2 regions of the Novosphingobium sp. fls2-241-R2A-195 genome follow, and region 2 is predicted to be linked to the other one. Evidence: predicted binding sites of a transcription regulator. Region 2 holds the regulator's gene; the other holds the start of a gene.
The links. Region 2 encodes LexA, which represses DNA repair genes until DNA is damaged. Its sites were predicted from a motif close to GTTCCNCNCTTGTTCT; they were not measured.
Positions count from the first base shown of each region.

Region 1: the regulator LexA is predicted to act here: its motif matches at 7,380-7,395, upstream of uvrA (excinuclease ABC subunit UvrA).

Region 1 is NZ_JARVRY010000002.1:206,763-222,454, reverse strand. Features, by position in the region: gene QRN25_RS01830 (ABC transporter substrate-binding protein) at 1-922, shown strand, start outside; gene QRN25_RS01825 (FecCD family ABC transporter permease) at 919-1,884, shown strand; gene QRN25_RS01820 (ABC transporter ATP-binding protein) at 1,881-2,627, shown strand; gene QRN25_RS01815 (hypothetical protein) at 2,631-2,789, opposite strand; gene QRN25_RS01810 (septal ring lytic transglycosylase RlpA family protein) at 2,839-3,426, opposite strand; gene QRN25_RS01805 (ABC1 kinase family protein) at 3,546-5,081, shown strand; gene QRN25_RS01800 (hypothetical protein) at 5,221-5,613, opposite strand; gene QRN25_RS01795 (hypothetical protein) at 5,721-6,128, opposite strand; gene QRN25_RS01790 (hypothetical protein) at 6,243-7,238, opposite strand; gene uvrA (excinuclease ABC subunit UvrA) at 7,407-10,406, shown strand; gene QRN25_RS01780 (hypothetical protein) at 10,514-10,768, shown strand; gene QRN25_RS01775 (retron Ec67 family RNA-directed DNA polymerase/endonuclease) at 10,917-12,614, opposite strand; gene QRN25_RS01770 (hypothetical protein) at 12,965-14,170, shown strand; gene QRN25_RS01765 (septal ring lytic transglycosylase RlpA family protein) at 14,244-14,705, opposite strand; gene QRN25_RS01760 (argininosuccinate synthase) at 14,861-15,692, opposite strand, start outside.
Region 2 is NZ_JARVRY010000016.1:58,988-74,679, reverse strand. Features, by position in the region: gene QRN25_RS13165 (anthranilate synthase component I family protein) at 1-602, shown strand, start outside; gene QRN25_RS13160 (phosphodiester glycosidase family protein) at 773-1,546, shown strand; gene QRN25_RS13155 (anthranilate synthase component II) at 1,543-2,139, shown strand; gene trpD (anthranilate phosphoribosyltransferase) at 2,136-3,128, shown strand; gene trpC (indole-3-glycerol phosphate synthase TrpC) at 3,139-3,930, shown strand; gene moaC (cyclic pyranopterin monophosphate synthase MoaC) at 3,947-4,432, shown strand; gene QRN25_RS13135 (molybdopterin molybdotransferase MoeA) at 4,429-5,649, shown strand; gene lexA (transcriptional repressor LexA) at 5,751-6,443, shown strand; partial or broken gene QRN25_RS13125 (ComEC/Rec2 family competence protein) at 6,638-8,647, opposite strand; gene gltX (glutamate--tRNA ligase) at 8,888-10,339, shown strand; gene QRN25_RS13115 (citrate synthase) at 10,351-11,634, shown strand; gene QRN25_RS13105 (sensor histidine kinase) at 12,003-13,418, opposite strand; gene QRN25_RS13100 (hypothetical protein) at 13,373-14,308, opposite strand; gene QRN25_RS13095 (hypothetical protein) at 14,344-15,525, opposite strand; gene QRN25_RS13090 (Hpt domain-containing protein) at 15,615-15,692, opposite strand, start outside.

The DNA.
Region 1 (15,692 bases), on a different contig from region 2:
CTGCCAGCCGTGGTCGGACCCGCCGGTCGAGGGATCGGTGCGGCCGCGCATCGTTTCGCTCAACCCCTGCACCGACGCGGTGCTGGCGGAGGTGACGTCGCCGGGGCAGCTGCTGGCGATCTCCCACTATAGCCACGATCCCTCGGCCAGTTCGATGGATCTCGCCCGCGCCGCGCAGTTCGCCGAAGTGTCGGATGCGGTGGAGGATGTCGTCGCGCTCGAACCTGACGTGGTGGTGGCGAGCAGCTACACGCCGCCGGCCACCGCGCAGGCCCTGCGCGACATGGGGCTGGAGGTCGTGCTCGAGCCGCTTCCCGCCGACCTTCCCGAAGCGCTCGCGCAAGTGCGGCGGCTGGCGAAGCTGGCGGGCAATCGTTCGGAAGGGGAGGAACTGGCCGGGCGGATGGAGGCCGCCGTCGCCCGTGCCAAGCCGCCGACCGGCGTGCGGCCGGTGCAGGCGCTGCTGTGGGAATCCGGGGGCATCGTCGCGGGTGACCACACGCTGATCGCCGATCTCATGCGCCGCGCCGGGTTTGCCAATGCCGCTGCCGCGCGCGGGCTTGCTCAGGCCGATTACCTGCCGCTGGAACGCGTGGTGGCCGATCCGCCGCGCGTGGTCTTCACCGTGGGTTCGCCCGCCGGGGAGGAGGACCGGATGCTGCGTCATCCCGCTCTCGCCAAAGTCCGTGGCATGATCCGCGCGCCGCTCGACCGTTCGCTGATCTGGTGCGGCGGGCCGACCGTGCCCAAGGCACTGGCCCGGTTCGCGCAAGTGCGGCGATCTCTCGATAACCCCAGGTCCCGAGGTCATCTCGGGCCCTTCGACAAGCTCAGGGTGAGCGGGGATGAGGGGAATCGCACAAGCTCCGCTCATGCTGAGCTTGTCGAAGCACCCGGCACAACGGCAGACCTTCATCCATGAACCGCCGCCTGATTCCGATCCTCGTCGTCCTGCTCGCGCTCGCCGTGCCGCTGTCGCTGCTGGCGGGGCGAGTGTGGATCGATCCCTTTGCGTCCGACACACACAATGCCTCGGTTATCCTGCTGTACTTGCGCCTGCCGCGCGCGTTGCTGGCGCTGATCGTCGGCGCCGGACTTGGCGGGGCGGGGGCGGCGATGCAGGGCTACTTGCGCAATCCGCTCGCCGATCCGGGCCTGTTCGGCATCGCGCCGGGCGCGGCGCTGGGTGCGGTGCTGAGCTTCTGGACCGGCTATGCCGCGTCGGTCTGGCTGCTGCCGGTCTTCGCTCTCGTCGGCGCCGGCGGGGCGATGGCGCTGCTGGCGTTGATCGCGGGGCGTGAGGCGGGCGTCGCACTGTTCACGATGGCGGGGCTGATGATCTCTAGCCTGGCGGGGGCGCTGACGAGCCTTGCGATCAGCCTTTCGCCCACGCCGTTCGCGATGAGCGAGATCGTGACCTGGCTGATGGGCGCGCTGGCCGACCGTTCGTGGCGCGAGGTCGTCATTGCCGGGCCGCTGACGCTGCTGGGACTCGGAGTGTTGCTGGCGGCCGGGCGGGGGCTCGACGCGCTCACGCTGGGCGAGGCGGCGGCGCGTTCGCTGGGCTTCGAGCCGAGGCGACAACAGGCGCTGATGATCGCGGGCGTGGGCCTGACGGTGGGCGCGGCGGTCGCGGTGGCGGGTGTGATCGGCTTCGTCGGACTGATGGTGCCCCATCTCGTCCGGCCGCTGACCGACCGGCGGCCGTCCTCGCTGCTGGTGCCGAGCGCGCTGGCGGGGGCACTCCTGCTGCTCGTTGCCGATGCCGGCTGCCGCGTCCTCCCGCTTGCGGGCGGAGAGCTGCGGCTGGGGATTGCGCTCGCGCTGATCGGCGCGCCGTTCTTCCTTGCGCTGCTGCTGCGCATGCGGCGGGGGCTGGCATGACCGGGACGCTGAACACGGTGGGGCTCGGCATCGCGGGACGGCTGCGCGACCTGACGATGACCATCCATGCGGGGGAAGTCACTGCGATCTGCGGACCGAACGGCGCGGGCAAGTCGACGCTGCTGTCCTGCCTGGCGGGACTGGTGGAGCCCGATACCGGCGTTGCCGCGCTGGGCGGACGAGTGATGCATGCGGTGCCGCCGCGGGAACGCGCGCAGTGCATCGGCTATCTTCCGCAAAGCCCCGAAGTGGCGTGGGACGTCACGGTCGAAGTGCTGGTCGGGCTCGGCCGCCTGCCCTGGCAGGATACAGGGACGGGCGGTGGGCGGACCGCGATCGATGCCGCGATCGCGACGATGGACCTCGAGGCATTCCGGAAACGACCCGTCTCGCAGCTGTCGGGAGGTGAGCGGGCGAGGGCGCTGATGGCGCGGGTGCTGGCGACTGGCCCGGCCTGGCTGCTGGCGGACGAGCCGCTGGCCAATCTCGATCTCGGCCATGCGCTCGCATTGATGGGGCGCCTGCGCGAGCAAGGCCGCCAGGGCCGCGGCGTGGTGCTGGTCCTGCACGACCTGGCAACCGCGATGAACTACGCCGATCGCGTCATGGTGCTGCACGAGGGACGGATCGCCGCTGACGGAGAGCCCGGCCACGCGCTGTCCGAAGACGTCATCCGGAACGTTTGGGGCTGTCCGGCCCGCTGGTTGGGCGAGCCGGGAGCGCGTGCGCTTTCGCTGGGGTGAGCGTCAGCTTTCGACGAAGTGGCCCTTCGACCAGATGCGCATGGGCTCTTCGCGCTTTTCCGCCTCGCGCTGGTGCATCTCGCGCTGGCGGTCGAACAGCAGCGATCCCGTGCCACGGGCGAAACGGCTGCGACGGAACGGAATTTCGGCGCCTGAAGTCATCATCTCTCTCCTTTGGAGAGATAACGCGCAGCGCTTGCGTCCGGTTCCCTCAGCGCGTGCCGACGCCGCGCGCGAACTGTTCCTGCAGATTGGACAGCGTGCGGGCCGGGACCGGGGCGAGCGACCTGGCGGTCTTGCCCTTGCGCAGCGCGGCGCGGTCCTTCTCGTCGGGCTCGATGGCGCGGACCCGCACCGCCGCCTTGCCCTGCGCGCGGATGCCGAGTTCCTCCGCTGCGCCGCGCGAAAGGTCGATGATGCGCGCACTCTCGCCATACGGGCCGCGGTCGTTGATACGCACGATGATGCGCCTGCCGGTGTCGAGCGAGGTGACTTCCACATAAGCGGGCAGGGGCAGCGTCTTGTGCGCGGCGGTGATCCAGCCGGGGCGGAAGCGTTCTCCGTTGGCCACCTGGTTGCCGCTCTCCGAACCATACCACGTCGCATAGCCGAGCATGTCGTAGCCGGGCTGCGCGGCGGGGGTGTAGGTCACCCCGCGCACTTTATAGGGAGGGCCGATGCGGACGGGCACGTCGCTGACGGGGCGGTACTTCACCCCGCCGCCGCAAGCCGCGAGCAGGGCGGCGAGGGACAGGACGGCAATGTTCCGTAAGCGGGCGCTGCGGATGGGACCGGGCATTCGGCGAGACTACCTCCCGAAGCCCTGCACTCCAACGCAGGCGGTGCGGCTTTCCACAAGCGAAGCCGGAACCGTCCGTCGCCGCCGCAGGTTTTGCGCCCTGCAACCAAGGAGCCACGATGCCGACCATCCTCGAAACCGTGACCGTCGCCGCCCGCGACCGGGCGCGCATGGCCGAAGTGAGCGCGGTGATCGCCCGCTTCGGGCTGGACTCGCTGCTCGCGCGGCTGGGGCTGGCCGGTAACCGGGACGGTGAAGCGCGCGAGGAGGCGGACCTGCCCGCCCGCACCCGCCGCGCGCTGGAGGCGCTGGGACCGACGTACGTGAAGCTCGGCCAGATCCTTGCGACCCGGCGCGACATGCTGACCGACGAATGGATCGCCGCCTTCGAGCAGTTGCAGAGTGATGCCCCGCGCCTTCCGTTCGACAGCCTGCGCCCTGCGGTCGAGGCCGCGCTGGGGGAGCCTCCCGAGACCGCCTTCGCCGCCTTCGACACCGAACCGCTCGCCGCCGCCTCGATCGCGCAGGTCCACCGCGCGACGCTGCATGACGGGACGCAGGTGGTGGTGAAGATCCGCCGCCCCGGCATCCGCAAGGCGATGGAGGCGGACCTGCGCCTGCTGCGCCACCTTGCCGCGCTGGTCGAGGCAAGAAGCGCGATGGCCCGGCGCATGACGCCCGGCGCCATGATCGACCAGCTGGGACGCGAAATCCTCGACGAACTCGACTTCACCAACGAGGGCCGCAACGCCGACCTGCTGCGCGCTGATCTCGCCGCGATCCCCGAGGCCATCGTCCCGCGCATCCACTGGCAGCACACGAGCGAGGGCGTGCTGGTGATGGACTACATCGACGGCACCGCACCTCGCGATCCGGCAAAGCTGCGCGCAAAGGGTATCGACCCGTCCGCCATCGCCCGGCTCGGCGCGCGGCTGGTGCTGGAGATGGTGCTCGTCAACGGCCGCTTCCATGCCGACCCGCACCCCGGCAACCTGCTGTGCCTGCCGCCCGCCGCGCCGGGTCAGGGCGATCGGCTGGCGCTGCTCGACCTCGGTTCGGTCGGATTCGTCAGCCCGCGCCGCCAGCACGAGTTCCTGACCTTCATCCTTTCCCTGCGCAGCAACGATCCCGGCGGCGTGGCGGACATGCTGGGGCTATGGTCGCAGGCTGGGGAAGTGCCGCGCGAACGCCTGCTGACCGCCTCGGAGCGGCTGGTCGCGCGGCATGGCACCGGGGCGCTGGTGCTAAACGCGATGGTGGCGGACTTCTTTCCGCTGCTGCGCAAGGAGGGCCTGGTGCTGCCGCCCGACCTGGTGCTGATCTTCAAGGCGATGGTGACGATGGACGGCGTGCTGGCGGGCATCGCCCCGGACTTCGATCTGTCCGAAGCGCTGACGGCGCTGCGCGGGAGGCTCGTCGCCTCGCGCCTGACGCGGCTGGCCGGGCCGGACCGTCTGGAAGCGCTGCTGCTGGAGGCATCGCGCCTGTCCGCCGATGCGCCGCGCCTGATGCGGGCGGCGACGGCGCGGCTGGAGCAGCGCGAGGCCCCGGCCAAGGATGACGGCACGGCTCGGGCGATAAGCCGGGCGGGCGTGATCGTCGGCGGCGCGATTGCACTTCATGCGCTGGCGCTGGTGATCGCCGCGCTGATGTAGCTTCCGAATCCTCCCCGTCGCGCAGCGATGGGGAGGGGGACCGCCGCCGCAGGCGGTGGTGGAGGGGGAGGGCAGGAAAACCCCTCCGTCACCGACTTCGTCGGCGCCACCTCCCATCCCTTCGGAACAGGGAGGAGGTTTACCTCGCGCAGTGTTCGTAATAGCCCGCTCGGCAGGCGGAGACGTCCTCGCGCCATTCACGCATCTCGCGTTCGTAGCGGCGGCGTTCTTCGGCATAGTCGGCGCGGGCGGTATCGTAGTCGCGGCGATCGGCGGCGTAGCCTTCGTCCTCGACATCCCGCCGACCGCGCGCCGAATCGTAATCGCGCCAGCCTTGCGCATACCCGGCATCGCGCTGGCGCACATAGTCCAGCTGATCGCGGTTCATGCGGCGGATCGTCGCGGCATCACGGGCGATCGCTTCGGGCGTCATGGTCGGATCGCGCGGATCGTCGGCAAGCACCGGCGCAGCCATGCCCACAACCAACGACAGCGCCACCATGCGCCCGAACAGCTTTGCAGCCCCCATCATTCAAATCCCCTGAGCCTGATCGGCGCACCCGATGGGCGCTATCTGCCAGCAGGCTTGGGGGCTTGCAAAGGACTTGCGACAAGCGGTTCGTCGCGTGGCGAGGGCGATCAGCTGCCGCCGGAGCCGGGCGCCTGCGGGTCGGCGGGGCATTTCGCGGCATTGCCGTTCCAGCAAGCCGGGTTCCTGACCTCCCACTGCTTGCGGTCGGTGCGATAGTCCTGCTCGGCGGCATCGTGGCGATCGAGCGTGGCATCGTAAGCGGCGGCATCGCGGGCGGTCTTCATGTCGTTGAGGGCGACGGCGGCGTCATGTTGGGAGCGGCTGGCTTCGTTGCGCGCAAGCTGTTCCTGTGCGGCGGCGGCCTGCTCGGCATTGAGCATCCGGCGCTTTGCTTCCGGATCGCCCGCTTCGGGTGCGCTGGCGGCGGGCCGCTCAGTCGTGTCCTGCGCGGAAGCGAAGTGCGGCACGGTGAGCGCGATCGCCGCCGCAGCGGCGAGTTTCGGGATATGGCGCATGGCTTTCTCCTGATCTGGCGAGCCACCATGGAAGCGGCTTCGGTTCGTCGGGAGAAACGTGCGCGAAAGGGCAGGGTTTCCGGCTTGTCGCCCGGATGCCCCGCCCCGTCGTCTTCAGCGTGTGCCGATGAAGTGGCCGAAATATCTCGAACCGTCGCTGTCGCGGGAGAACTGGAAGACCACACCAAGCTCGGCACGGTCAGGTCCGTACATGCGCCCCTTGAACGTTCCAGAATACCCGTTGGTCTTGTCGGTGAGGGTGCCGCTCACGGTATTGGTCGCGCGGTCGAACGAGCCCTCGGCGATGAGCAGCCCGTCCTGGCGTTCGGACTGGTTGCTGACGACCACGAGCCGGATCGAGCCGCTGATCACATAGGGGGACGGGGTGTAGGCAGGCGGCGTATAGGACCAGTAGACCTTCGACTGGCCACCGCCGACCTGCGACATGTCGAACTCGCGCGAGCCGGGCGTGCCGCCGCGCACGATAGCCAGGCCGCCGTAGCTAAGGCCATCGGGCAAGGGATCGCTGGGCGAGGACGGGCTGCCGAAAATTGCCAGTTGGAAGTTGTAGGCCGGGGTCGAGATCGCGGTCGCCGTAGTGTTCGTCGTTTCGACCCGACGCAGCGCCGTGGTGGCGTAACGCGAGGGGGTGTCCCAATCGAGTGCGACATAATCGCCGGGCTTCTCGAACAGCATGTAAGAGAGCGATCGCTGCCGGTCCGCCGCCGTGAATGACGTCGAGGTGTTCCGGTACGTGAAATCGACCGCTTCGGGATCGTGACGGTAACGCAGTGTGGCAGTCTCGCCTTCGCCCAGAAGTTGTCCGGCGTTGAAGTAGTTGTAAAGGTACGGGCCGGACTGTTCGAGTGTGTAGTTGAGATTGTAGCCAAGAGCCGAATCGAACCAGAAGTCGCTCGTGAAGTCGGTCAGGACGTAGCTGGTGGTCGGCGTCGGCGTCGGCGTCGGCGTCGGAGCCGGGGTGGGGGCAGGCGTTGGCGCCGGTGTCGGCGCAGGCGTGGGTGTCGAGCCGCCGCCCGAACCGGAGTCGCCACCTCCGCACGCGGTAAGCGCCAGCGCGCTCGCCGCGAGGGCAAGATTCAGAAATCGCAATGGTATTCCCCCGTAGTCGCAGCGGGAACTAGACACCTCGTGAAGCGGCGCGCAAGTGGGCGCGGAGATGTCCACAAGACTTGCCTTGTGCGCCCCGCACCCCATCTACGGCAAAACCCGCGATGCGCCCCTTGAAGCGCGCGAACAAATCTGGAACATGTGCCTCCCATGAGTCTCACCCACATCACCGTGCGCGGCGCGCGCGAGCACAACCTCAAGGGCTTCGACATCGCGCTTCCGCGTGAGAAGCTGATCGTCATCACCGGGCTTTCGGGATCGGGCAAGTCGAGCCTCGCCTTCGACACGATCTATGCGGAGGGGCAGCGTCGCTATGTCGAGAGCCTCTCGGCCTATGCACGCCAGTTCCTCGAGATGATGCAGAAGCCGAATGTCGAGCATATCGACGGCCTCTCGCCCGCCATCTCGATCGAGCAGAAGACCACCAGCCGCAACCCGCGCTCGACGGTGGCGACGGTGACCGAGATCTGGGACTACATGCGCCTGCTGTGGGCGCGCGTGGGCATTCCCTATTCCCCCGCCACGGGCCTTCCGATCGAGGCGCAGACGGTCTCCAACATGGTGGACAGGGTGATGGCGCTGCCCGAAGGCACGCGCCTCTATCTGCTCGCCCCGGTGGTGCGCGGCCGCAAGGGCGAATACCGCAAGGAACTCGCCGAGTGGCAGAAGGCGGGCTACACCCGCGTGCGCATCGACGGCGAGTTCTACGCGATCGAGGACGCCCCCGCGCTCGACAAGAAGTACAAGCACGACATCGAGGTCGTGGTCGACCGCATCGCGGTGAAGGAGGGCATCCAGACCCGCCTTGCCGACAGCTTCGAGCAGGCGCTCAAGCTGGCCGAGGGGCTGGCTTATGTGGACCTTGCGGATACTACGGTGGCGGAGCTTGGTGCAGGTGCTTCGACAAGCTCAGCACGAGCGGAGGTTGGAGATAAATCCAAATCTCCCAAATCCGCTCAGGCTGAGCCTGTCGAAGCCCCCGCCGCCCAGGCTGCCGCTACCAAGGGCATGAAGAACGCCGGCCTGCCCGCCAACCGCATCGTCTTCTCGGAAAAGTTCGCCTGTCCCGTCAGCGGCTTCACCATCGAGGAGATCGAGCCGCGCCTGTTCTCGTTCAACGCCCCGCAAGGCGCGTGCCCGGCCTGCGACGGCCTCGGCGAGAAGCTGCTGTTCGACCCGCAGCTGGTCGTGCCGAACGAGCACCTGACGCTCAAGCAGGGCGCCATCGTGCCCTGGGCCAAGTCCAACCCGCCCAGCCCCTACTACATGCAGGTGCTCTCCAGCCTGGCCGCGCACTTCGGCTTCAACCTGACGACGCCGTGGGACGAACTGCCCGGCGAGATCAAGCTGGTGATCCTCTACGGCACCGGCGGCAAGGCCGTGCCGCTCACCTTCAAGGACGGGCGCAAGGAATACACCGTCAACAAGGCGTTCGAGGGTGTCATCGGCAACCTCAATCGCCGCATGCTGCAGACCGACAGCGCCTTCATGCGCGAGGAACTGAGCAAGTACCAGACCGCGCAGCCCTGCGAGACCTGCGACGGCAAGCGCCTCAAGCCCGAGGCCCTCTCGGTCAAGATCGCCGGCAGCGACATCGCCGACGCCGCGCGCCTCTCGGTGGCGGACGGCTTCGCGTGGTTCGGGCAGCTGGAAGGCAAGCTCACCAACCAGCAGCAGCAGATCGCCAAGGCCATCCTCAAGGAGATCAACGAGCGCCTCGGCTTCCTCAACAACGTCGGGCTCGACTACCTCAACCTCGACCGCACCTCGGGCACGCTGTCGGGCGGCGAGAGCCAGCGCATCCGCCTCGCCAGCCAGATCGGCTCGGGCCTCTCGGGCGTGCTCTACGTGCTCGACGAGCCCAGCATCGGCCTGCACCAGCGCGACAACGACATGCTGCTCGAAACCCTCAAGCGCCTGCGCGACCTCGGCAATACCGTGATCGTGGTGGAGCATGACGAGGACGCCATCCGCACCGCCGACTACCTCGTCGATCTCGGCCCCGGCGCGGGTGTTCACGGCGGGCAGGTGGTCGCCGAAGGCACGCTCAAGCAAGTGCTCAAGAGCAAGGACAGCCTCACCGCGCAGTACCTCAACGGCACCCGCCGGATCGAGGTGCCCAAGGAACGCCGCAAGGGCAACGGCCACTTCGTCACCGTCGAGAACGCCCGCGCCAACAACCTGACCGGCGTGACCGCGAAGTTCCCGCTCGGCACCTTCTGCTGCGTGACCGGCGTGTCCGGCTCGGGCAAGTCCTCGCTCACCATCGACACCCTGCAGGCCGGCGCCAGCCGCCAACTCAACGGCGCGCGGGTGATCGCGGGCGCGCATGACAAGATCACCGGCCTCGAAAAGTGCGACAAGGTGATCGAGATCGACCAGTCCCCGATCGGCCGCACCCCGCGCTCCAACCCCGCGACCTACACCGGCGCCTTCACCCAGATCCGCGACTGGTTCGCCGGCCTCCCCGAATCCGAAGCGCGCGGCTACAAGCCCGGCCGCTTCAGCTTCAACGTCAAGGGCGGGCGCTGCGAAGCGTGCCAGGGCGACGGCCTCATCAAGATCGAGATGCACTTCCTGCCCGACGTCTACGTGACGTGCGAGGAATGCCACGGCAAACGCTACAACCGCGAAACGCTGGAAGTGAAGTTCAAGGGCATGTCCATCGCCGACGTGCTCGACATGACGATCGAGGACGCCGAAGAATTCTTCAAGGCCGTCCCCCCCATCCGCGACAAGATGCACATGCTGAACGAAGTCGGCCTCGGCTACGTCAAGGTCGGCCAGCAGGCGACGACCCTGTCCGGCGGCGAGGCGCAGCGCGTGAAACTGGCCAAGGAACTCGCCCGCCGCTCCACCGGCCAGACACTCTACATCCTCGATGAACCCACCACCGGCCTCCACTTCGAAGACGTGCGCAAACTCCTCGAAGTGCTGCACCGACTGGTCGACCAGGGCAACTCGGTGGTCGTGATCGAACACAACCTCGACGTCATCAAGACCGCCGACTGGATCATCGACATGGGCCCCGAAGGCGGCGTCCGCGGCGGCCAGATCGTCGCCGAAGGCGCGCCCGAAGAGGTGGTGAAAGTCAAAGGCAGCTTCACCGGAAGCTACCTCAAGCCCCTGCTGGGAAGCTGGGCGAAGTAGCAAGTCCGTCGTCCCGGCGAAGGCCGAGACCGCTGGCCGTCTTTAGGCGCGAGGTAGGTGAAAGCCCCCGGCTTCCCTGCTGCGCGTCTGACGGTTATGATCGCGCCATGCCGTTCAAGACGCTCAAGACCAAGCGCGCGCCGCTGACACTGGAAGAACTGGCGGCCTCTATAGAGCGTCGCAAGGCGGAATGGCGTGCCCGCGAAGAAACGGTCATCGACATGGCCGAATTGGGCGGGGAACTTGCTGCGCGGCGGGAAGCTGGAGGCATTCCCCAACTCCCGCGCAACGCCGGGACCGACCGCACGCCCTCCAAGCAGGCCCTGCTGGACGAAATCGCGAAACTCGGCGCGAAGTGGTGAGCCATTCCTCCCCGTTCCGGGGAGGGGGACCATCCGAAGGATGGTGGAGGGGCACAGGCGGTTCAGGTGAAGGGAGAAGAAGAAAGTAGAAATGCGAGGGCCATCGCCCTCGCGCTCCCGAAATTTTTGAGGTATTTTAGAAATATAATTAAATCGCCTCAATTGCGTTCGACAATCTATTCAATATGATATGAAGTTGTGTGTGATCAGCTGTGTGGCGATTGTCATAAAGTAATTTCCCCAACGCCATTTTGCCGAAATTTTTAGACCTATCGTAATTTTCACTCTTAGTGAATGTTAATCCGCCGATAGGCATTTTCGTGAAAGATGGGTCTAAGAAATCCTCTACGTCGGTTTTTTTATTTGCTGGGCTCACTGGCGTTTTTACTAAAGCCATGTTGCGCCCAAAAGCGTGAAAATCCTTATTAGATTCAATTTTTATATCGGACCCAAAATGCGTCTTTATACAAGATAGCACTTTGGAAATTCCATCATCGCTGTCCAATAGAATAACAACTGGTCGGCATTCGATGATTGAATTAAGCTTCTTCAGGTATTTATGGTAAAATTCTAGAAATATTTTTATATTTCCAGTTCCGCCGTTTAATCCGGTTATCTTTGAAGGTAACTTAGGGAAATTAAAGAAATCGCACAATATGTCTGCGTCATTTCCTTGGCCCTTTGAGCACAAATGCTGGATCGAATGCGGAGATGATTTAAGTCCAGCTTTTAAGTACCATATGTCGCTCTCGCCTTCAGTTATTATGATGGGCCTTCCTGGTCTCGAAAAGTATTTAAAAAAATAAAAATCGCGCAACGTCGCTGTAATGCTGTTTGGTTGATAAAACTTTTTGGTGTCATCACGCTTATCTGATTTATCTCGTATCTGGTGGCAATTTACCAGTCGAGATTCTAGCGAAGCCATTGCATTTGGGGTTTTTTCCGACGTATTATCACAATTGTGGCCAAAGCTTTCGCAGAACATTTTAGGCGTTAGGGCAATACCATTTAATAGGCGATGCACACTTGAACGGCAAAATTTTCGCTCTTCAATTGGAGAGTTGATAATATAGTTGGTGACGAGGCCGGTCGCCATTTGTCTGCTGTTTTTTTGAGACATACGGTTTTTGCCGGGGTTCAAAGAAAATCCTGCTTTATCAATAACATCTTCGAATACGTCGCCAGCAACCCATCCTTGAGCATCATCTGATCGTTTGGCAATTTGCTCGGGAAAATCCTTCTCGTTTGTCGAGAACGTTAGATCATCGGCGTATCGACTGAATGAACAGCGATTGCGCTTCGCTAGCCTTGAAAGGCGAAAATCTAAACTTCCACAAATCAAATTTGCTATAATTGGCGAGCAGGGTGAGCCTTGTGGCAGTTGATTATTGTGGCACGCTATTTGCGCAATAATTGTGGCGACATCTTGGTGAAGATTGAATTCATTATTGCTTATGAAATAGCCTCTTACGCGTCCAAAATTAAATGATGGGAAAAAATTACTGATATCGGCATTGAAAACCCAGCGTTTCTTTCTGTGGCACGATGCGTTTTCAAACGTTCCAATTCCTCTTTCGAAGCCAAATGAACGAATCTGGCTTTTCCCGAGTGAAATTTCTTTTCTACATTCGTAGAGAATGTCCGAAAGTCGTTTCTGGATGAGCTTAAGCTGCGGGCACGGAGCGGAAATGGTGCGAATTCCGCCATTCTTTTTGCTGATGCAAAAATCCGTATATTTTTCAGATGATGGGATTGAATATAAGACATACGCTAAGTTCTTTGCTTGAAATCCAAGCAAATCTGCAATGGCGTAAATTGTGTCTGCTTTTTTCAGCTCATCAAGCATGATTGCCCGTGGATACTCCTATGCGACGCGTGTCGGTCGTCATGATCAAGGTCCTCATCGAGGAAGATTTTATGAGGTAGCAAGCGGGGCCAGCTAACTTCTCAACTGCTACGAAACGTAAGCAAAAAGTTCTATCCACGGGCCGTTTTTCATTTCCCAATCATGGAGGGATTGTCAATCCGCCATGTTCACTTTCCTACACTCCCCCACATACGATAACTAATCCGTCCCCCACGACGCGCCTGTCCCGGCTGCGTCGTGGTCTTTCGTGGCTTTCCTCTTGCGCGAGGTGGACGATGACGGACTTTTCCAGCAGCTTCGGTGTCGACGGTGGGGCGGGGGATCGGCCTGTGCCCCTCCAGCCCGTGCCCCTCCACCATCCTTCGGATGGTCCCCCTCTCCCGTTGGGGGAGGAACAGGCACCTCGGTTCGGGCGGGGGTGGGTTCCCGCCTCGCGCGACATTGGTATTCCGGGCGAGCAGGCGGGCGCTTCGCCGGCCTCGGGCGCGGCGGAAAGGGGCCGGGAGCGCGAGGGCGATGGCCCTCGCATCTTCTCTTCTCCCTATGTCCCTCACACGGCGTGGGACGCCGACCGCAAGGTGCGGTTCCTCGACCAACTCTCGCAGAAGGGCGACGTGCGAGCCGCGTGTGCTTTCGTGGGGATGAGCCGGACTTCGGCTTATCTGCTGCGGCGGCGCGATGCGGTGTTTGCGGATGCGTGGACGGCGGCTCTGGTGCTGGCGCGGCGGCATGTCGAGGAGGTGCTGGCGACGCGGGCGCTCGATGGGGTGGAGGAGGCGGTGTGGTTCCGGGGGGAGCTGGTCGGGGTGCGGCGGCGGTATGACTCGCGGTTGTTGCTGGCGCATCTGGCGCGGCTCGATGTGGCGGGCGAGGGGCATGAGGCTCTGGCCGAGCGGTTCGACGAGGTGCTGGCGCTCGTCGCCGGGGAGGAGCCTTGCGTGGATGTGCCGGAGATGGAGGAGGGCGCGGCGCTGCCTCCGGAGCGGGCGGACTATGTCGCGGCGGCGGGGGAGGCGCGGTTCGGCGATGCGCGGGAGGCGTGGCTCGACGCGGTGGATGCGATCGATGCCGCGGCCGGGTACGTGCAGCCGTTGGACGAGGGGGAGATCGCGGCCGAGGACGCGGGGGAGGCGCCGGACTATCCGGAAGCGCCGGTGCGCGGGCCTTTCCTGCGCGAGAGCGGCGCGCAGTGGGATCGCTGGCAGGCGCGCGCTTTCGCCCGGGTGGACGGGGCGCTCTCGGGCGGGGAGGGCGCGGCGCCGATGGAATACAAGTCGCTGGAAGCCAAGATGGAGGTCAGTGGCGGAGTTGCGGCTCTGGACCGTGTAAACCGTGTAAACCTGCTCGCGCCTCGTCGATGGGGAAGCACGGCTGGGCAAAAGTGTTCGGGGGCCGGGAACGCTTGTCCGGCTTCGCTGTTATCGAGTGTGAAGGCCGGCGCGGCGCTTCCCCCACCCCCTCCCAGCTGCGCCGGCCGACCTTTTTCCTTCAGATCAGGCGGCGGTGCTATCCACCCTTCGACAAGCTCAGGGTGAGCGGGGATTGTGATGGATGCTATCAATTCCGCTCAGGCTGAGCTTGTCGAAGCCCCCGCAGAAAAACCCAGCCTCAGTTGCCGAGGACGGCCAGTTCGACCTTGCCGCTGCCCATGCGGGTGATGCCGAGTTCGTCGGCGGCGGCGTCGGACAGGTCGATCACGCGGTTGCCGTGGAAGGGGCCGCGATCGTTGATGGTGACGACGACGACTTCGCCGTTGGCCGGGTTGGTGACCTGCACCTGCGTGCCGAAGGGCAGGGTGCGGTGCGCGGCGGTCAGTCCGTCGGGCGCGTAACGCTCGCCGCTGGCGGTGCGGGCGCCCTTGAGGTGGCGGCCGTAGAAGCTGGCGATGCCGCCTGCGATGGGAGTGACCTGGATGTCGTCCTCGGGCGCGGTGAGGACGGCGGGAACTTCTGCGGCGGCGACGGCGTTGACGCCAGCGACAGGAGCAAGAACGAGAGCTTGCGAAGCGACCGGGGCTTCAGCCTGAGCGGGGCCTGCGAAGGGCAGGACGACGGCAGCGCACAGCGCCATCAGGCTTACGGCTCGAACTTGCAAAACTTACCCCGCTTCGTCGTTGACGATGGCGGGAGTCCTACCTGTGCGGTTCCCCGAAGGCCATATAGGCAAAAGCGGCCCGTCGCGCTTTGGCAACGGGCCGCCGGACTCTGTTAACCTAGGGGCAATGTTTACTTGGCGTCGCGCTGGGCCAGCAGGCGCAGACGAAGGGCGTTGAGCTTGATGAAGCCCGCCGCATCCTTCTGGTCGTAGGCGCCGGCATCGTCCTCGAACGTGACGTGGCGTTCGGAGTAGAGTGAGTCGGCGCTCTTGCGGCCGACGACCGAGGCGTTGCCCTTGTAGAGCTTGAGGCGGACGGTGCCGTTGACGCGGGCTTGGCTGTGGTCGATCGCGGCCTGCAGCATCTCGCGCTCGGGGGCGAACCAGAAGCCGTTGTAGATCAGCTCCGCGTACTTCGGCATCAGCTCGTCCTTGAGGTGCGCGGCGCCGCGGTCGAGCGTGATCTGCTCGATGCCGCGATGGGCGCGGGCGTAGATCTCGCCGCCCGGCGTCTCGTACATGCCGCGCGACTTCATGCCGACGAAGCGGTTCTCGACGAGGTCGAGGCGGCCGATGCCGTGCTTGCGGCCGAGGTCGTTGAGTTGGGTGAGCAGGGTTGCCGGGCTCATCGCCACGCCGTTGAGGGCGACACCGTCACCCTTCTCGAAGTCGATGGTGATGTATTCGGGCGCATCCGGCGCGTCTTCCGGGTTGACGGTGCGCGAGTAGACGTAGTCGGGGGTCTCTTCCCACGGATCTTCCAGCACCTTGCCCTCGGACGAGGTGTGCAGGAGGTTGGCGTCGGTCGAGAAGGGGCTTTCGCCGCGCTTGTCCTTTGGGACGGGGATTTGGTGCTGCTCGGCCCACTGGATGAGGGCGGTGCGACTGGTCAGGTCCCACTCGCGCCAGGGGGCGATGACCTTGATGTTCGGGTCGAGCGCATAGGCGGAAAGTTCGAAGCGG
Region 2 (15,692 bases):
AAGTCACCATCCGCCCGATCGCGGGCACCCGTCCGCGCGGAACCACGCCTGCCGAGGACAAGGCCAACGAAGCCAGCCTCCTCGCCGACCCCAAGGAACGCGCCGAGCACCTGATGCTGCTCGACCTCGGCCGCAACGACGTCGGCCGCGTCGCCGCTGCAGGCACCGTCGAGGTCACCGACAGCTACACCATCGAGCGCTACAGCCACGTCATGCACATCGTCTCGAACGTGGTCGGCCAGCTCGACACCGCGAAGCACGATGCCATCGACGCGGTCTTCGCGGGGTTCCCAGCAGGCACCGTCTCGGGCGCGCCCAAGGTCCGTGCCTGCGAGGTCATCGCCGAACTGGAGCCCGAGACGCGCGGCCCTTACGCGGGCGGCGTCGGCTACTTCGCGCCGGACGGCTCGGTGGACAGCTGCATCGTCCTGCGCACCGGGTTGCTCAAAGACGGCGTCCTGCACGTGCAGGCGGGCGCGGGCATCGTGGCGGACAGCGACCCGGCCTACGAACAGCGCGAATGCGAAGCCAAGAGCGGCGCCCTCTTCGCCGCCGCGCGCGAAGCGATCCGCGTCGCCGGGGAACCTGGGTTCGGGCAGTGACATCCGGGAAGGCGCCGATCGGACATCTCCCGCCTGATCGCGCCCTTTTCGAGTTATACAAGACCTGGTCATCTCCGCGAAGGCGGGGACCCAACTCCTGTACCATCGTACCGCACGACCATCAGATGGGTTCCCGCCTTCGCGGGAATGACGGGTCAAAAAGCTGGAGGATGGCCGCAGTTTTGCCGCTGGCGATCCTCGCCGCCTGCTCCGCCGACGAACCCGCAGCCAAGCCATCGGCCCCGCCTCCTCCGCCATGCCAGGGCGCGAGCTTCGAGGGCGCCAGCTTCACGCACTGTACCGCCGTGCCGGGTCGTCACACCATTCACACCGTCCTCGGCCCCAAGGGCGGCGCGCCGTATCGCAGCCTCTCGCAACTCGCGGTGGACCGCCCGGCGCGCAGCCACGAAGTTGCATTCGCGATGAACGGCGGCATGTTCGACGCCGATGGCAAGCCGATCGGCTACTACGTCGAGAACGGCGAGAAGCAGCATGCCCTCAATACCAACGAAGGCTGGGGCAACTTTCACCTCAGCCCCAACGGCGTCTTCTACGGCGACGCGGCAGGCAACTGGCATGTCCGCGCCAACGACGACTTCGCAAAGTCCGTCACCGACCGTCCCGATTTCGGCACCCAGTCCGGCCCGATGCTGGTCATCTCCGGCAAGCTGCACCCGAAGATCGACGATGACGGCAAGTCGCTGAAGCTGCGCAACGGCGTCGGCATCGATGACAAGGGCCGCGCCCATTTCGTCATTTCCGACGAGCCGGTATCCTTCGGCAAGCTCGCGCGCTTTTTCCGCGACGCCCTGAAATGCGACAATGCGCTGTTCCTCGACGGCAGCGTATCCTCGCTATGGGACCCCGAACATGGCCGCGTCGACGGCGGCCCTCCGCTCGGCCCCTTGATCGTCGTCGAGAAAAGCGCAAAGGCGAAGTCATGATCCTCGTCATCGACAATTACGACAGCTTCACCTGGAACCTGGTCCATTACGTGATGGAACTGGGCGCCGAAGTGGAGGTCGTGCGCAACGACGCGCTCAGCGCAGGCCAGGCCATTTCGAGCGGCGCGAAGGGCTTCCTGATATCGCCCGGCCCCTGCACCCCCAACGAGGCTGGCATCAGCCTCGACCTCGTCGGCGCGGCGGCGGATGCGGAGATGCCGCTCCTCGGCGTGTGCCTCGGCCATCAGTCGATCGGCCAGTATTTCGGCGGCAAGGTCGTGCGCGGTGGCCTGATGCACGGCAAGACCTCGCCGGTCACGCATGACGGCACCGGAGTCTTCGCCGGGCTGCCCTCGCCCTTCACTGCGACGCGCTATCACTCGCTGATCGTCGAGGACATTCCCGAGACGCTGGTGGTGAACGCCCGCTCGGACGACGGCCATGTCATGGGCTTCCGCCATGCGAGCCTGCCGATCCACGGCGTCCAGTTCCATCCGGAAAGCATCGCCACCCAGCACGGCCATGCCATGCTCGCGAACTTCCTGCGCACTTGCGGTATCGAGGCCAAACTGCCGGAACGGCTGAGCGCATGACCCTTCCCGACCCTCTCCACCCGATCGCCGAGGACGAGGCCCAAGCAGCCTTCGCCGCAATCCTCGACGGCGAAATGCCCGAATCCGAAATCGCCGAGTTCCTCGTCGCCTTGTCGGATCGCGGCGAGACCGCCAGCGAAATCGCGGGCGCGGCCCGCGCCATGCGTGAGCGGATGATCCCGGTGAAGGCGCCCGCAGGCGCCATCGACGTCTGCGGCACCGGCGGCGACGGCTTCCACACCCTCAACGTCTCGACCGCCGTTTCTCTGGTGGTCGCGGCTGCGGGCGTCCCCGTCGCCAAGCATGGTAACCGCGCTGCCAGTTCCAAAGCGGGCGCCGCCGATACCCTCGAAGCGATGGGGTTGAACCTCGACCGCGCCGTCGAGACTGCAGAATCCACGCTCGCCGAAATCGGCATCGGCTTCCTGTTCGCCGCGCGCCACCACCCGACGATGGGTCGGCTGATGCCGCTGCGCAAGTCGCTAGGCCGCCGCACGATCTTCAACCTGATGGGGCCGCTGGCAAACCCGGCGCAAGTCTCGCGCCAGCTCGTCGGCATCGCACGCCCGGCCTACGTGCCGATCTACGCCGACGCCCTGCTGCGCCTCGGAACCGAGCACTCGATGGTCATTTCCGGCGACGAGGGCCTCGATGAACTGAGCCTCGCAGGCGGCAACGAAGTCGCCGAGATTCGCGGCCATGAACTGTCCATGCGGCGCGTCGCCCCCCAGGATGCCGGCCTCCCGCTGGCTTCGGTCGACGCCATTCGCGGCGGTGACCCAGCCTACAATGCCCGCGCGCTCAACGATCTGCTGATGGGCGCGCCCGGCGCCTACCGCGACGCTGTTCTACTCAACGCCGCAGGTGCCCTTCTCGTGGCAGGCGAAGTCGATAGCTGGGCCGAGGGCGTCGAAGAAGCGGCAGAAACGATCGACAAGGGCTTGGCCAAGGCTCTGCTCGACTGCTGGATCGCGGCAACCCGCGCGTGACGAGGAACTGATGTCCGACAAGCTCATTGAAATCTGCGACACCAAGCGCAAGGAAGTCGCCGCCCGCAAGGCTCTCGCTACCATAGCGGACCTCGATGCGCGCGCCGCCGCGCAGACGCATCCTCGCGGTTTTGAAGCCGCGTTACGCGCCAAGGCGGAAACGGGCTATGCGCTCATCGCGGAAATCAAAAAAGCTTCACCCTCCAAGGGACTGATCAGAAGCGATTTTCGCCCCGCAGAACATGCGGCGGCCTACGAGAGAGGCGGTGCCGCATGCTTGTCCGTGCTGACCGACGCGCCCTATTTTCAGGGACATGAGGATTTCCTCGTCGAGGCCCGTGCCGCTTGTAACCTTCCGATCATCCGCAAGGACTTCATGGTCGATCCATGGCAGGTTGCGGAAGCGCGCGCGATCGGTGCGGATGCCATCCTCATCATCGTCGCTGCGCTGGACGACGTGTTGATGGCGGAAATCGAATCCGCGGCTATCGAGCGCGGTCTCGACTGCCTGATCGAAGTTCACAACGAACATGAGATGGAACGCGCAAGCCTTTTGAAATCACGTCTTATCGGTGTGAACAATCGTGATCTGCGACGCTTCGCTACCGACATCGCGACCACCGAGCGACTGGCCCCGCAGGCGCCCGAAGGCACCTTGCTGGTCAGCGAAAGCGGGATAAACGTCCACGCCGACCTGGAGCGCCTGTCATCTTGCGGTGCCCGCACCTTCCTGGTGGGCGAAAGCCTGATGCGCAAAAATGATATAGAAGCGGCGACGCGCGCCCTTCTCACCGGAACGTAATGCCCATGGGGTTGCGATGAACAAGTCCCTCACGCATATCGATGCCAACGGCAACGCCCGCATGGTCGACGTTGGCGCCAAGGCCGAGACACAGCGCACTGCCATAGCTTCCGGTCGGATTTCGATGAGCGATGACGCCCTCGCCGCCGTTCGCGCTGGAAATGCGCCCAAGGGTGACGTTCTAGGTACTGCGCGGATCGCTGGCATAATGGCGGCGAAGCGCACGGCAGAACTCATTCCGATGTGTCATCCTCTCGCGCTGGATGCCGTAAATCTGGAGTTCTCGTTCGAAGACAACGCGATAAAGGTAATTGCCCGAGCATCCTTGACGGGAAAAACCGGCGTTGAAATCGAAGCAATAACAGCGACTTCCATCGCACTTGTGACAATCTACGACATGGCCAAGGCGCTCGACAAGAGCATGGTCATCAGTGACATTCGCCTTGTAGAAAAGATCGGCGGCAAGTCGGGCCACTGGAAACTGGATGGGTGGGCCGAATGAACAAATCGGCGCCGCTCTCGCTCGAGGAGGCACAGGCTCGATTGCTGGCGTTGGCCACACCCCTTCCGATAGAGCGAGTCGATATCGAAGGCGCATACAACCGGTATCTCGCAGAACCGCTATATGCCCGACGCACGCAGCCACCGGCCAACCTATCTGCGATGGATGGCTATGCAGTGACGGCCGGGGACTTGCAGGGCCCCTGGCGAGTGATCGGAGAAAGCGCCGCCGGGCATCCCCACGTCGGCCCCCTCTCCACGGGCGAAGCCGTACGCATTTCAACGGGAGCAATATTGCCGGTCGATGCGGCGGCAGTCATTCTCCAGGAAGACCTTGCTAGAGATGCCGAAATCCTGACGTTGTCGGGTGAAGCACCCGATCCCGCGCACAAGCATATCAGACATCGCGGAATGGATTTCGTCACGGGGACGGAAATCATGCTGCCGGGCGCGCGCATCACTCCGGCGCAAATGGCGTTGGCAATCGCTTCGGGCCATACGCACCTGCCTGTCCATCGCACACCGCGGCTGGCCGTGATCGACAGCGGCGATGAACTCGCTGAAAACCCGGAATGCTGCGCCCCCCATCAGATTCCCGCAAGCAACGGCGTCATGCTGGCGGCTATGGCTTCAGCGATGGATGTCCATGCGAGGCGGATCGGGCCTGTACGTGATGATATCGACACGATCACGCGCGCTTTCGAGGCATCCGACGATGTCGATCTCATCGTGACCAGCGGCGGCGCTTCTGTCGGCGATCACGACCTCATCCGCCCGGCCCTCGAACGCTGGGGCGCGAGCATCGATTTCTGGCGCGTGGCGATCAAGCCCGGCAAACCCATCCTCGTCGCCACGCGCGAACTGACGGGACGGCGACAGATCATACTGGGACTACCCGGAAATCCGGTCTCCAGCTACGTTACGGCCTACCATTTTCTGCTTCCTCTCCTGCGAGCGATGCAGGGTGCCGCGAGGCCATTGCCGATGCGCCTGGCCGCCAGACTAAGTATGCCGCTGCGCGCCAACGGTCGCCGCCGTGAGTTTCTTCGCGGTTGGTGGGATGGCGAAAGCGTGACCGTCAATGCATTGCAGGACAGCGGCGCCCTGTCCTCTCTGGCCGCAAGCAATGTGCTGGTAGATCGCGCGGCAATGGCCGCGCCGGCGGCTGCAGGAGACGAAGTTCGGATTTTCCTGCTCCAGAATGACGGCATTGCTTGAATTGAGTTCAATTGGTTGCTTGATTGTTCCCCCATTGTTCACTACGAGAACAAGCGGGATCAGGACTTGCCTGGTTCGAAGGTCACGAAAAGGCAGCGACCATGTTGACTCGCAAGCAGCACGAATTGCTCCGGTTCATCCAGGCACGGCTTGAAGAAAGCGGCATCTCTCCTAGCTTTGAGGAGATGAAGGAAGCCCTTGATCTCAAGTCGAAGTCCGGTGTTCACCGACTGATTTCGGCGCTGGAGGAGCGAGGCTTCATTCGCCGCCTTCCCAACCGGGCGCGCGCTTTGGAAGTCTTGCGTCAACCGGACGATACGGGCAGCAAGGCGCCACGTCCATCCGCTGCCAATAGCAACCATGGGGTGCCCCCTCTTCAGGCACCTCGTCGCGCCGTAGAAGCGGCGAATGACGTGATCGAGATTCCACTGCACGGCCGCATCGCGGCAGGCGTTCCGATCGAGGCACTGGAAGGCCAATCGACCCTGCCTGTCCCGGCTGCACTGCTCGGTTCGGGCGAACACTATGCGCTGGAGGTCTCCGGTGATTCCATGATCGAAGCGGGCATTCTGGATGGCGATTTCGCGCTCGTTAAGCGCACGAATGCTGCCCGGGATGGCGAGATCGTGGTGGCTCTCATCCGTGGCGAAGAAGCCACGTTGAAATACCTGCGACGTGAAGCTGGAATGGTTCGCCTGGATCCTGCAAACGCCGCTTACGAACCGCAGATATATGGCCCGGATGAAGTGGAAGTCCAGGGCAAGCTCGCTGGCCTGCTTCGTCGGTATAATTAAAACTTTTCCAGTCCGATGCACCATCGTTGTGGCAAGTAGCGCGACTTACTCCGGACGGTTTTGATCCGTGCCGGAGTTTCTTGCGATACGCATTGCGGCAATCATATTAGGTCAAATCCGGTATATTAGGCAAAATCCGGCTTCGGATTGGACTATGAAAGTCCTCACGCGCCGGAAGAACCACGCTTAGTTCGCTAGTTGGTGGTTGAAGGTCCATTCTCACGGACATGAAATGGTGAGGAATGCCACCAGCCGTGTGAGCCCTGCGTCTGAGCCACAGTATCGATGCGCCCCTTGCCCAGATAAACGGCCAATCCTCCCGTATGAGCCAAAGATCCACGATCGGCCTTGTACCAGCGCGGGCGGCAGCTACGTGGTAACCAGCGATCTGATATGACGATGTCGCTGTGCTCACATGCTGCAACAAGCGAACGTTCCGCGACGGAATCGCGTCCACGCGACATCAGCAGGTGCCAGACTTTCCCCGATCGCTCAATCGGCACCTTACAGAAGTCCGGGTTGCACCTTGCGCCTGGCCACTTATCAAGCGTGGCGGGTTCCGCTTCTATCCCCGCGAACTCCATCAGATTGTCCCGGGCATAGCCTCCTTTGCTGTCCCTGAGTAAGAACAACTGATTTCCGCCGTTTTCGACAAGGCCGACATGGCGACCGTCGCCCGATACCAATATATCTGCAGGCGGGGCCATCGCGAGCAAAAGCACACCGATCGCGGCAATGGGAAATCCCGCCCAGCGGATGCGGCCGGTCCATAGACCGAGCCAAAGCCCGCCCGACACAAAAAGCATGAATGCCCAGGCGTCGGTACCCGGAAGCAGGTTGACCGCCCCCGGTCTTGAAGCGAACCAATGTGCCAGTCCGACAAGCACATCCACCGAAACGCCCGCCAGCCACCAGAAAGGCCCTCCCAGCCCGGCGATGTCGAGGATCAATGCACTAGCCAGCAACGGCATGACGATGAAAGTCGACCACGGGATCGCGAGCACATTGGCCAGCGCTCCATATACGCCAGCGCGGTGGAAATGGTACAGGCCGATAGGCATGAGTGCCAGATCGATTACCGCGCCGGTCAAAAGCAATAGAGCGATATGGCGCATTGCTCTTGCGATCATCCCTTCGTCACGCGGCCCAAGGAAATGGCGCACCGGTTCCGATGTGCTGACTGCGATAAGCGCCAGAACCGCTCCGAAGCTCAACTGAAAACTGGGCCCCATTACTGCCTCGGGCTACAGCAGAAGAACGCAGAACGCTGCAACCGCCAGCATGCGCAAGGACAAGGGCTCACGCCCAAGGGCGAGCGCGAACAGCACCAGCAATGCCCCGATGCATGATCTGACTGTAGGGACTTCAGAACCGGACAAAAGGGTGTAAGCTACACCGGCGAGGGCTCCTGCGCCGGCCGCGATTACCGGCAACCTCACCCGAAGCGCCATCCATGAGGAAAGCGCCAGTAATCGGATGGCCACGAGGTACACTGCCCCCACCATCGCGCTGACATGAAGCCCACTTATCGACAACAGATGTGCCAGCCCCGAATCGCGCATGGCCTGATCATCGGCCTCCGAAATATTTCCGCGATCACCGGTGACGAATGCCGCGGCAATACCTGCGCGCTCTTCCCCGATGCGAACGCGAATATGATCCGTTAGCGTCTGACGTATATCCGATAGTGCCCATGCGCCTGCGCTGAATTCCCGGACGACCTTCACGTCTCCCACGACCGATCCGGTAGCGGCAATGCTGGCAAACCAGGCTGTTCGCGCAAAGTTGTATGCGCCCGGAAGCATGGGCGGCGCCGGCGGCATCAGCCGCGCCCTGAATGCTACGAGATCCCCCCTACCGATCCCCGCCGCGGAACGCTTGCCGGGAACGTTGAGCCTGACCTTAATGGGCACACCTCTTATCGGATCGCGCATGGCCAGCAGCAGGCGATCGCGATCAAGCGCAGGCTGCGATTCGATAGCAAGGACCCGCGCGATGAAACTGCCCGCTACAGGCCTTTCGATTGCCGGCTGGCCGACGATTTCCGACCGCACCCAAACCGCAAGGCAGCCCGCGACCGCCAGCAAGGGCAATACCATGATTGCCCGGCTGAAATGCGGATAACTACTCCGCAAAGGAAAGGACGCATAACAAGTTGCAGAAACTGCAATCAAGCCGCAGCAGAAGCCGATCCACGACAGCACGGAAGATAGCCAAAACCACGCAATTATGCCGCTTGCAAAGGCTACGGTGAGCCATGGAGTCCGTTCGAATCCGGCATTGGAAAGAAATCGCTCGACGACTGCCAAAACCCTCGACAAGAGGCCCTCGGCGGTCCATGGCCCATGCTGCAATGCAGCGGTCCCGGGGCCTCCCGGAGACGGAATTTCACAGATTGCGACAGGGGTTCCCATGGTCGCCAATAGGACAGGAAGGTCGGGTAGATGGCAAGCGGCAGTGCATCGGGCGAAGCGACTGGCAAAAAGGCCGTCGTAACGCGCTTTGCTCCTTCGCCGACCGGTTACCTTCATATCGGTGGCGCTCGTACGGCACTGTTCAACTGGCTGTTCGCGCGCCGTCATGGCGGCAAGTATCTGCTGCGTATCGAGGACACCGATCGCGCCCGTTCGACCGAACCCGCGATCGACGCGATCTTCGACGGCTTGTCCTGGCTGGGCCTCGACGGTGACGAGGCGCCGGTGTTCCAGTTCGCCCGCTCGGACCGTCATGCCGAAGTCGCCGCGCAGCTGATGGAAAACGGCCACGCCTATCGCTGCTACCTGACACAGGAAGAACTCGCCGAGCGCCGCCAGAAGGCGCAGGAAGAACGCCGCCCGTTCCGCATCGACAGCGAATGGCGCGATGCCGATCCCGCGACCTGGCCGGCCGACCGTTCCTGGGTGGTGCGCGTCAAGGCCCCGCGTGAGGGTTCGACGACGATCGAGGATCTCGTGCAGGGCACGGTCACCGTGCAGAACGAGGAAATCGACGACTTCGTCATCCTGCGCGGCGACGGCACCCCGACTTACATGCTGGCCGTGGTGGTGGACGACAACGACATGGGCGTCACCCACGTCCTGCGCGGCGACGATCACCTGAACAACGCCTTCCGCCAGCTCGTCGTCATCAACGGCATGGGCTGGGACGTGCCGGTCTACGGCCACGTGCCGCTGATCCACGGCTCGGACGGCGCCAAGCTGTCCAAGCGCCACGGCGCGCTGGGCGTCGATGCCTATCGCGACGAGATGGGCCTGCTGCCCGAGGCCGTGTTCAACTACCTGCTGCGCCTCGGCTGGGGCCACGGCGATGAGGAGATCATCAGCCGCGAGCAGGCGATCGAATGGTTCGACATGGTCGATGTGGGCAAGAGCCCCTCGCGCTTCGACCTTGCCAAGCTCCAGAATCTCAACGGGCATTATCTGCGCGAGGCCGACGATGTGCGGCTTGCGGGCCTCGTCGAAGCGCGCCTTGAAGGCGTCGATGGCGATGGCCCTGCCGACCTGCTGGTCCGCGCGATGCCCGTGCTCAAGGTCCGTGCCAAGGACCTCAACGAACTTGCAGAAGGCTCTGCCTTCCTCTTCGCCCAGCGTCCGCTCGCCATGAGCGAGAAGGCGCTGGCGCTCCTGACCGACGAGGGGCGCGAGCGCCTCGCCGCGATCCATGAGCGCCTGTCCGGCCAGGCCGACTGGACTCTCGAGGCATTGGAAGCCAACCTGAAGGCAATGGCCGAAGACCTGGGACTGGGTCTCGGCAAGCTCGCGCAACCCTTGCGGGCAGCCCTGACGGGTCAGACGACCTCGCCGGGGATATTCGACGTACTGGTATTGCTCGGACGGGAAGAGAGCCTCGCGCGCATCGGCGAACAGGCTCAGGTTCCCGCCGGGTCGCAGTCATAAGGAGATAATTGGTGGGTGATCAGGCTAAACTGAGCGTCGGCGGCGCGGAACACGACTATCCCGTTCTCAAGGGAAGCGTGGGTCCGGACGTCATCGACATCCGCAAGCTCTACGGCCAGACGGGCGCATTCACGTTCGATCCGGGCTTTACCTCGACCGCGAGCTGCGAGTCGGCGCTGACCTACATCGACGGCGACGAAGGCGTTCTGCTGCACCGCGGCTATCCGATCGGCCAGCTGGCAGAGAACTCCTCGTTCATGGAAACGAGCTACCTGCTGCTGAATGGTGAACTGCCCAGCAAGGACGAGCTTGCCACGTTCGAGAACACCATCACGCGCCACACCATGCTGCACGAGCAGCTGGCGACGTTCTATCGCGGTTTCCGCCGCGACGCGCACCCGATGGCGATCATGTGCGGCGTGGTCGGCGCGCTTTCCGCGTTTTACCACGATTCGACCGACATCGCCGACCCCGAGCATCGCAAGATCAGCTCGCACCGCCTGATCGCCAAGATGCCGACGATCGCGGCGATGGCCTACAAGTACTCGGTCGGCCAGCCGTTCCTCTATCCGGACAACAAGCTGAGCTACACCGGCAACTTCCTGCGCATGACCTTCGGCGTGCCCGCGGAAGAGTACGAGGTGGTTCCGGCGGTCGAAAAGGCGATGGACCGCATCTTCATCCTCCACGCCGATCACGAGCAGAACGCCTCGACCTCGACCGTGCGTCTTGCCGGTTCGTCGGGCGCGAACCCCTTCGCGTGCATCGCAGCGGGCATCGCCTGCCTGTGGGGCCCTGCGCATGGCGGCGCGAACGAAGCCGCGCTCAACATGCTCAAGGAGATCGGCACCCCCGATCGCATCCAGCACTACATCGACCGCGCCAAGGACAAGAGCGATCCGTTCCGCCTGATGGGCTTCGGTCACCGCGTCTACAAGAACTACGACCCGCGCGCGACGGTCATGCAGTCGACCCTGCGCGAAGTGTTCGAAGCCCTCAACGTCACCGACCCGCTGTTCGAGACCGCGCTGCGCCTCGAAGAGATCGCGCTCAGCGATCCCTACTTCGCGGAGAAGAAGCTGTTCCCGAACGTGGACTTCTACTCGGGCATCATCCTTTCGGCGATCGGCTTCCCGACCACCATGTTCACCGTGCTCTTCGCCCTCGCCCGTACCGTGGGCTGGGTCGCGCAGTGGAACGAAATGATCTCCGATCCCGGCCAGAAGATCGGTCGCCCGCGCCAGCTCTACACCGGCCCGACGCAGCGCGACTACGTGCCGCTCGACAAGCGCTGAGGTTCATCCGCGCGCAGTCGCGGGTTACCCGAACGAAGGCCCTCGCGAATGCGGGGGCCTTTTTCGTTGCGCCGAACCTGAAGTTTGCCCCATTTGAGCCTGCCCGCCACAATCCCGCCGCATCCGAAGCGCAACCTGCATGTTCAAATGGGGGCGCACGTTAATGCCAATTGTGAGAATCCTGGCTACTATCCTTGGCCTCCTGGCAATGGCAGCAGGGGTTTTCGTTGTCCTGCAAGGAACCGGCGTACTGAAGTGGCCGGCCGACAGCGTCATGATTGCCGATCGTGCCTGGGCCGTGCGCGGCGCGGTTTTCGCCATGGTCGGCGGTATCGTGGTGTGGTTGGGCCGCAGATGCTAGACGCAGATCAGGCTTCGGTGTCGCGCGGGACTTCAAGGATGAACCGGGCTCCTTCGCCCGGGACACTCTCGATCAGTAAATCACCGTCCATCGCGCGCGCCAGTCGCCGCGAGATATAGAGGCCCAGACCGGCCCCCCCGTCACCACTACGTCCCAGACGCTCGAATTTCTCGAACACACGAGCCTGGTCGCTGACGTTGAGGCCGGGCCCCTGATCTGCCACGATCGCACGGGCGTGGACACCTGCTACCTCGACATGAACATCCACACGCGATCCATTCGGCGAATAGCGGATGGCATTGCCGATGAGATTGAGGAGAACCTGCAGCACGCGCCGGAACTCCGCGAGCGCCGGAGCATGATCATCCGATGGCGGCGACACGATCACGATGCCCTTTTCCCGTGCCCGGACGCCCAGGATACCGGCGGCCTGTCGGGCCACCTCGGCAAGATCTATAAAATCGGGATTGGTGGAAAAGCTGTCGTCTTCGACGACTTCAAGGTCAGCCATGTCCTCCAGCAGATCCAGCAAAAGCTTGCCTGCGCTTGCGATCTCGCCAGCATATTCCGCGTAGGCATCGGGCAGTGGTCCTGCCAGCCGTGTGCGAATTGTCTCGGCATTGGCGACGATCCGCGCAATCGGCTGTCTGAGAACCGGCGCCAGATCCTGCCCGACCAACCCGCGACGCTGGACCGGAATGGGATCGGGCACGGCAGGCACCCAGCCCGAAGCAGCCTCATCCGACAACAGCAGCAATTCGAAGCCCGACGGCTCGAAGCCAGGCTTGATCTGGGGCACGAGCGTGACACGCCAGGACCGCGATGAACCGGGGACGATCACCGGCGCTCCATCGAGCAGACGCCAGTGCAGTGGCTGCTGATGTGTCACATTCTCGGGCTGCAGGAAATCGGTCCAGCAATGCCCGATGCCCCCCTCCATGGCCGTGACGAGTTGCGCGAGTTCCGGAGAATCACTGGCTACCGCAATCAGGCGCTGGCCGGCATCAAGCCACGCGCAAAGTTCGGTGACATGCCGGTCAGTCACTCTCCGCCGGCTCTCGCCTGAGGCGCCTTCCTCGGAAACCAGAGCAGCGGTCTGCCAACTGCGCACGCGGATCGAGCACCCCTCCTCCTCCGGCTCCACTTCGACCCAGAACGATATCGCATCGCTGTCGTCCTGCGCCCTGATGACTTGCGCGACGGGACAGCGCGTCTGGCGCGCACCGCGCACGAGGTCGAGCAGTTCGGGAATCGCGACAATGCCGGGCACTTCGCCGCCGCACCGGCGCTGAAGTCCGAACAGGGGTTCGTCAGCGCTGAGCAGGCGATCATGCGCGTCGCATGCGGCGCGGGCGAGTATGGTGCCGTCACCAAGGGTCATTGCGCAGTCGCGCCATTCGTCAGGATCGATGCCGCGCGCCATTCCTCGATCCCCGCGAGGCCCACCGGAAGTTTCGTCCCTCCGTGGATCATCCGGATTTGTTCTTCGGTAACATCGGCGGGCGCCCCCGCAGCAAGCAGCGTCAAAGCCAGTCGCGCCTGCTGGTCAGGCAATGTCGCCATGACTGTCGCATCGCGCACCTGTCCAGAGGCCAATGCAAGCGCAGACAGGAACAATGTGACGCCGCATTGCGAGATCGATAATGCCACCGCCGGGTCAAGATCGGCGACCATGCGCTCGGCCCATATGAGCCGGTTGGAAACCGCAGCATGGCTGCTTCGCACCTCCCGTTCCACAGCGGAGGCGCGTTCGGAGAGCGCCGGCTCGGCACCGACCAGCGCGCGCAGGATGGCGAGCACCGCTTCGAGCACGGCCTCGGGCAATTCCGCCACAGAAAGTGCCATGCGGCGTTGTCCTTGGCTCCACCGCGCTTGCGCGGATAGGAACCCATGCGCCGAAGCGTCGCCGGATGCGATCCTGTCCCGCACGAACGGAGACGCGACAGGATCGAGGGCGAGCCGCTCCTGCAGTCGCTCCGTCAACTGCCATTCCAGCGCAACGGCATGGACATGCGCAAGCAGGGCTGCGTCGTCGAGGAAGGCGCGGGTCAGCACCGCGATTTCATCAGGCGCATGGGCACGCCGGTCCGCGGTGCCTATCAGGGCATCGAGCAATTGACCGGCGATGTCCGACAAAATGCCCCTGACCCTCGCCAGGATTTCCTCGCTCAGCGCAGCGCTCTGATCAGCCGCAACGAGATAGCGTAGCATCGGCAGCGCGGAAGCCGCCGCCGCGTCGCCGCGCACGAGGTCGCGTCGCAGCGCTGCCTCTGCGGCTTGCGTATTCGCCGGATGAACGGCCTGATCGATCATATGCCCCTTCTAACCGGCATCTGGTTAATTCGAGGTTATCCGTCGCGCCGCCGCGGCAACACGAGTGCCGCAGCCGCGAGACCGGCCGAAAGAAGCCTGACGACAAGAAGAACCTGTCCGAAGCCCGAAGCGAATGCGAGGACCACGCCGAGCAATGCCCGGTCCGCAAAGAAACCGGCGAAGCGCCCGATGGCGATGCGTGGCAGCAGCACCAGAAGCATCATCAGAATTGCCGGAGTGCTCAGCCACGCCAGCACGGGTTCTCCTGGAAAGCGGGGCGTGTCCAACAGGATCAGCGCGGCGAAGGCCACGTCGACCAGCCAGACCAAGGCATCCGCGCGCGGGATCGCAGGACAAGCCTGTCCCAACGCATGTCGCTCCGCTGCGCGCAGCAGGCGACTGGCCTCCACCAGCAGCCATGCCACCGCCAGGAACGCGAAGGCGCACCACAACAATCCAAACCAGCCCGCCCCCACCGCGATGACGAGCGCGACCAGCACAGCTGCGGATACGACATTGCTGGCATTGCCTGCATGCAGCAGCGAAGAGCCAAAGCTCAGAACCGCGAAACGCGCGATAGCGCGCCCGGGAGTGCGCGGACCGTCCTGCACGAAACGCGTGCGCATCCACTCGTCTTCCAGTGCATAGGCTTCCGCCTCGCTGCGTACCATGCGCCAGCCGGAACCGGCGCGGGCTGCCGCCGGCACCTCGTGCATGGCGATACCGGACTGAAGCGCAATGCGTGTCAGCGCCGAAATAGCGTCCACGTCGAGCGGTAATTCGTGCAGCCGCTCGACCAGTGCACCCGGTACACGCATCAGTCCCGCCGTGGCGCGGTTGATGTCGATGCGCTCAAAACCTGCCGCAAGAGCGCCCTCGACCGGCTGGACCAGCACGACGGGAGCCCGCCCCTCCAGCAAGCTGGCCGCAGCGGTAGGATCGGCGAAAAGGCCCTCCGAAACCGCGATCAGTTCATCTCCGGCCGTAACCAGCCCGGCAAGTTGTCCGGCTCCGGTCGCGATGGCGAACTGCAGTCCGGCGTCCTCCGCATCATGCTGAAGCGCGATAAGTTCCGGGGAGGTGCCGCGCGCCATGCAGATGACACGCTGGCATTCGAGCGCAAGCGCCATGCCGAGCTGATGCTGCGCGACGCTCGCGCCCGCAACGCGCAGGAATGCGCGCGGGAACGGCTGCCCCGACGCGGCGGGCTCCGTCATGGCCAACAATGCTATGCGCAAATTCGAAACTCCAGCACCCCGGCAAGATGTAGGCAGGTCCACGCCAAGTGCCAAGCCAAAGCGGCGGATCAGGTTCCGGAAAACTCCGTCAGATAGGACTTGAGGCGACGCACCACGGTCGGTTCGCCTGGTGCAGCGTCCAGCGC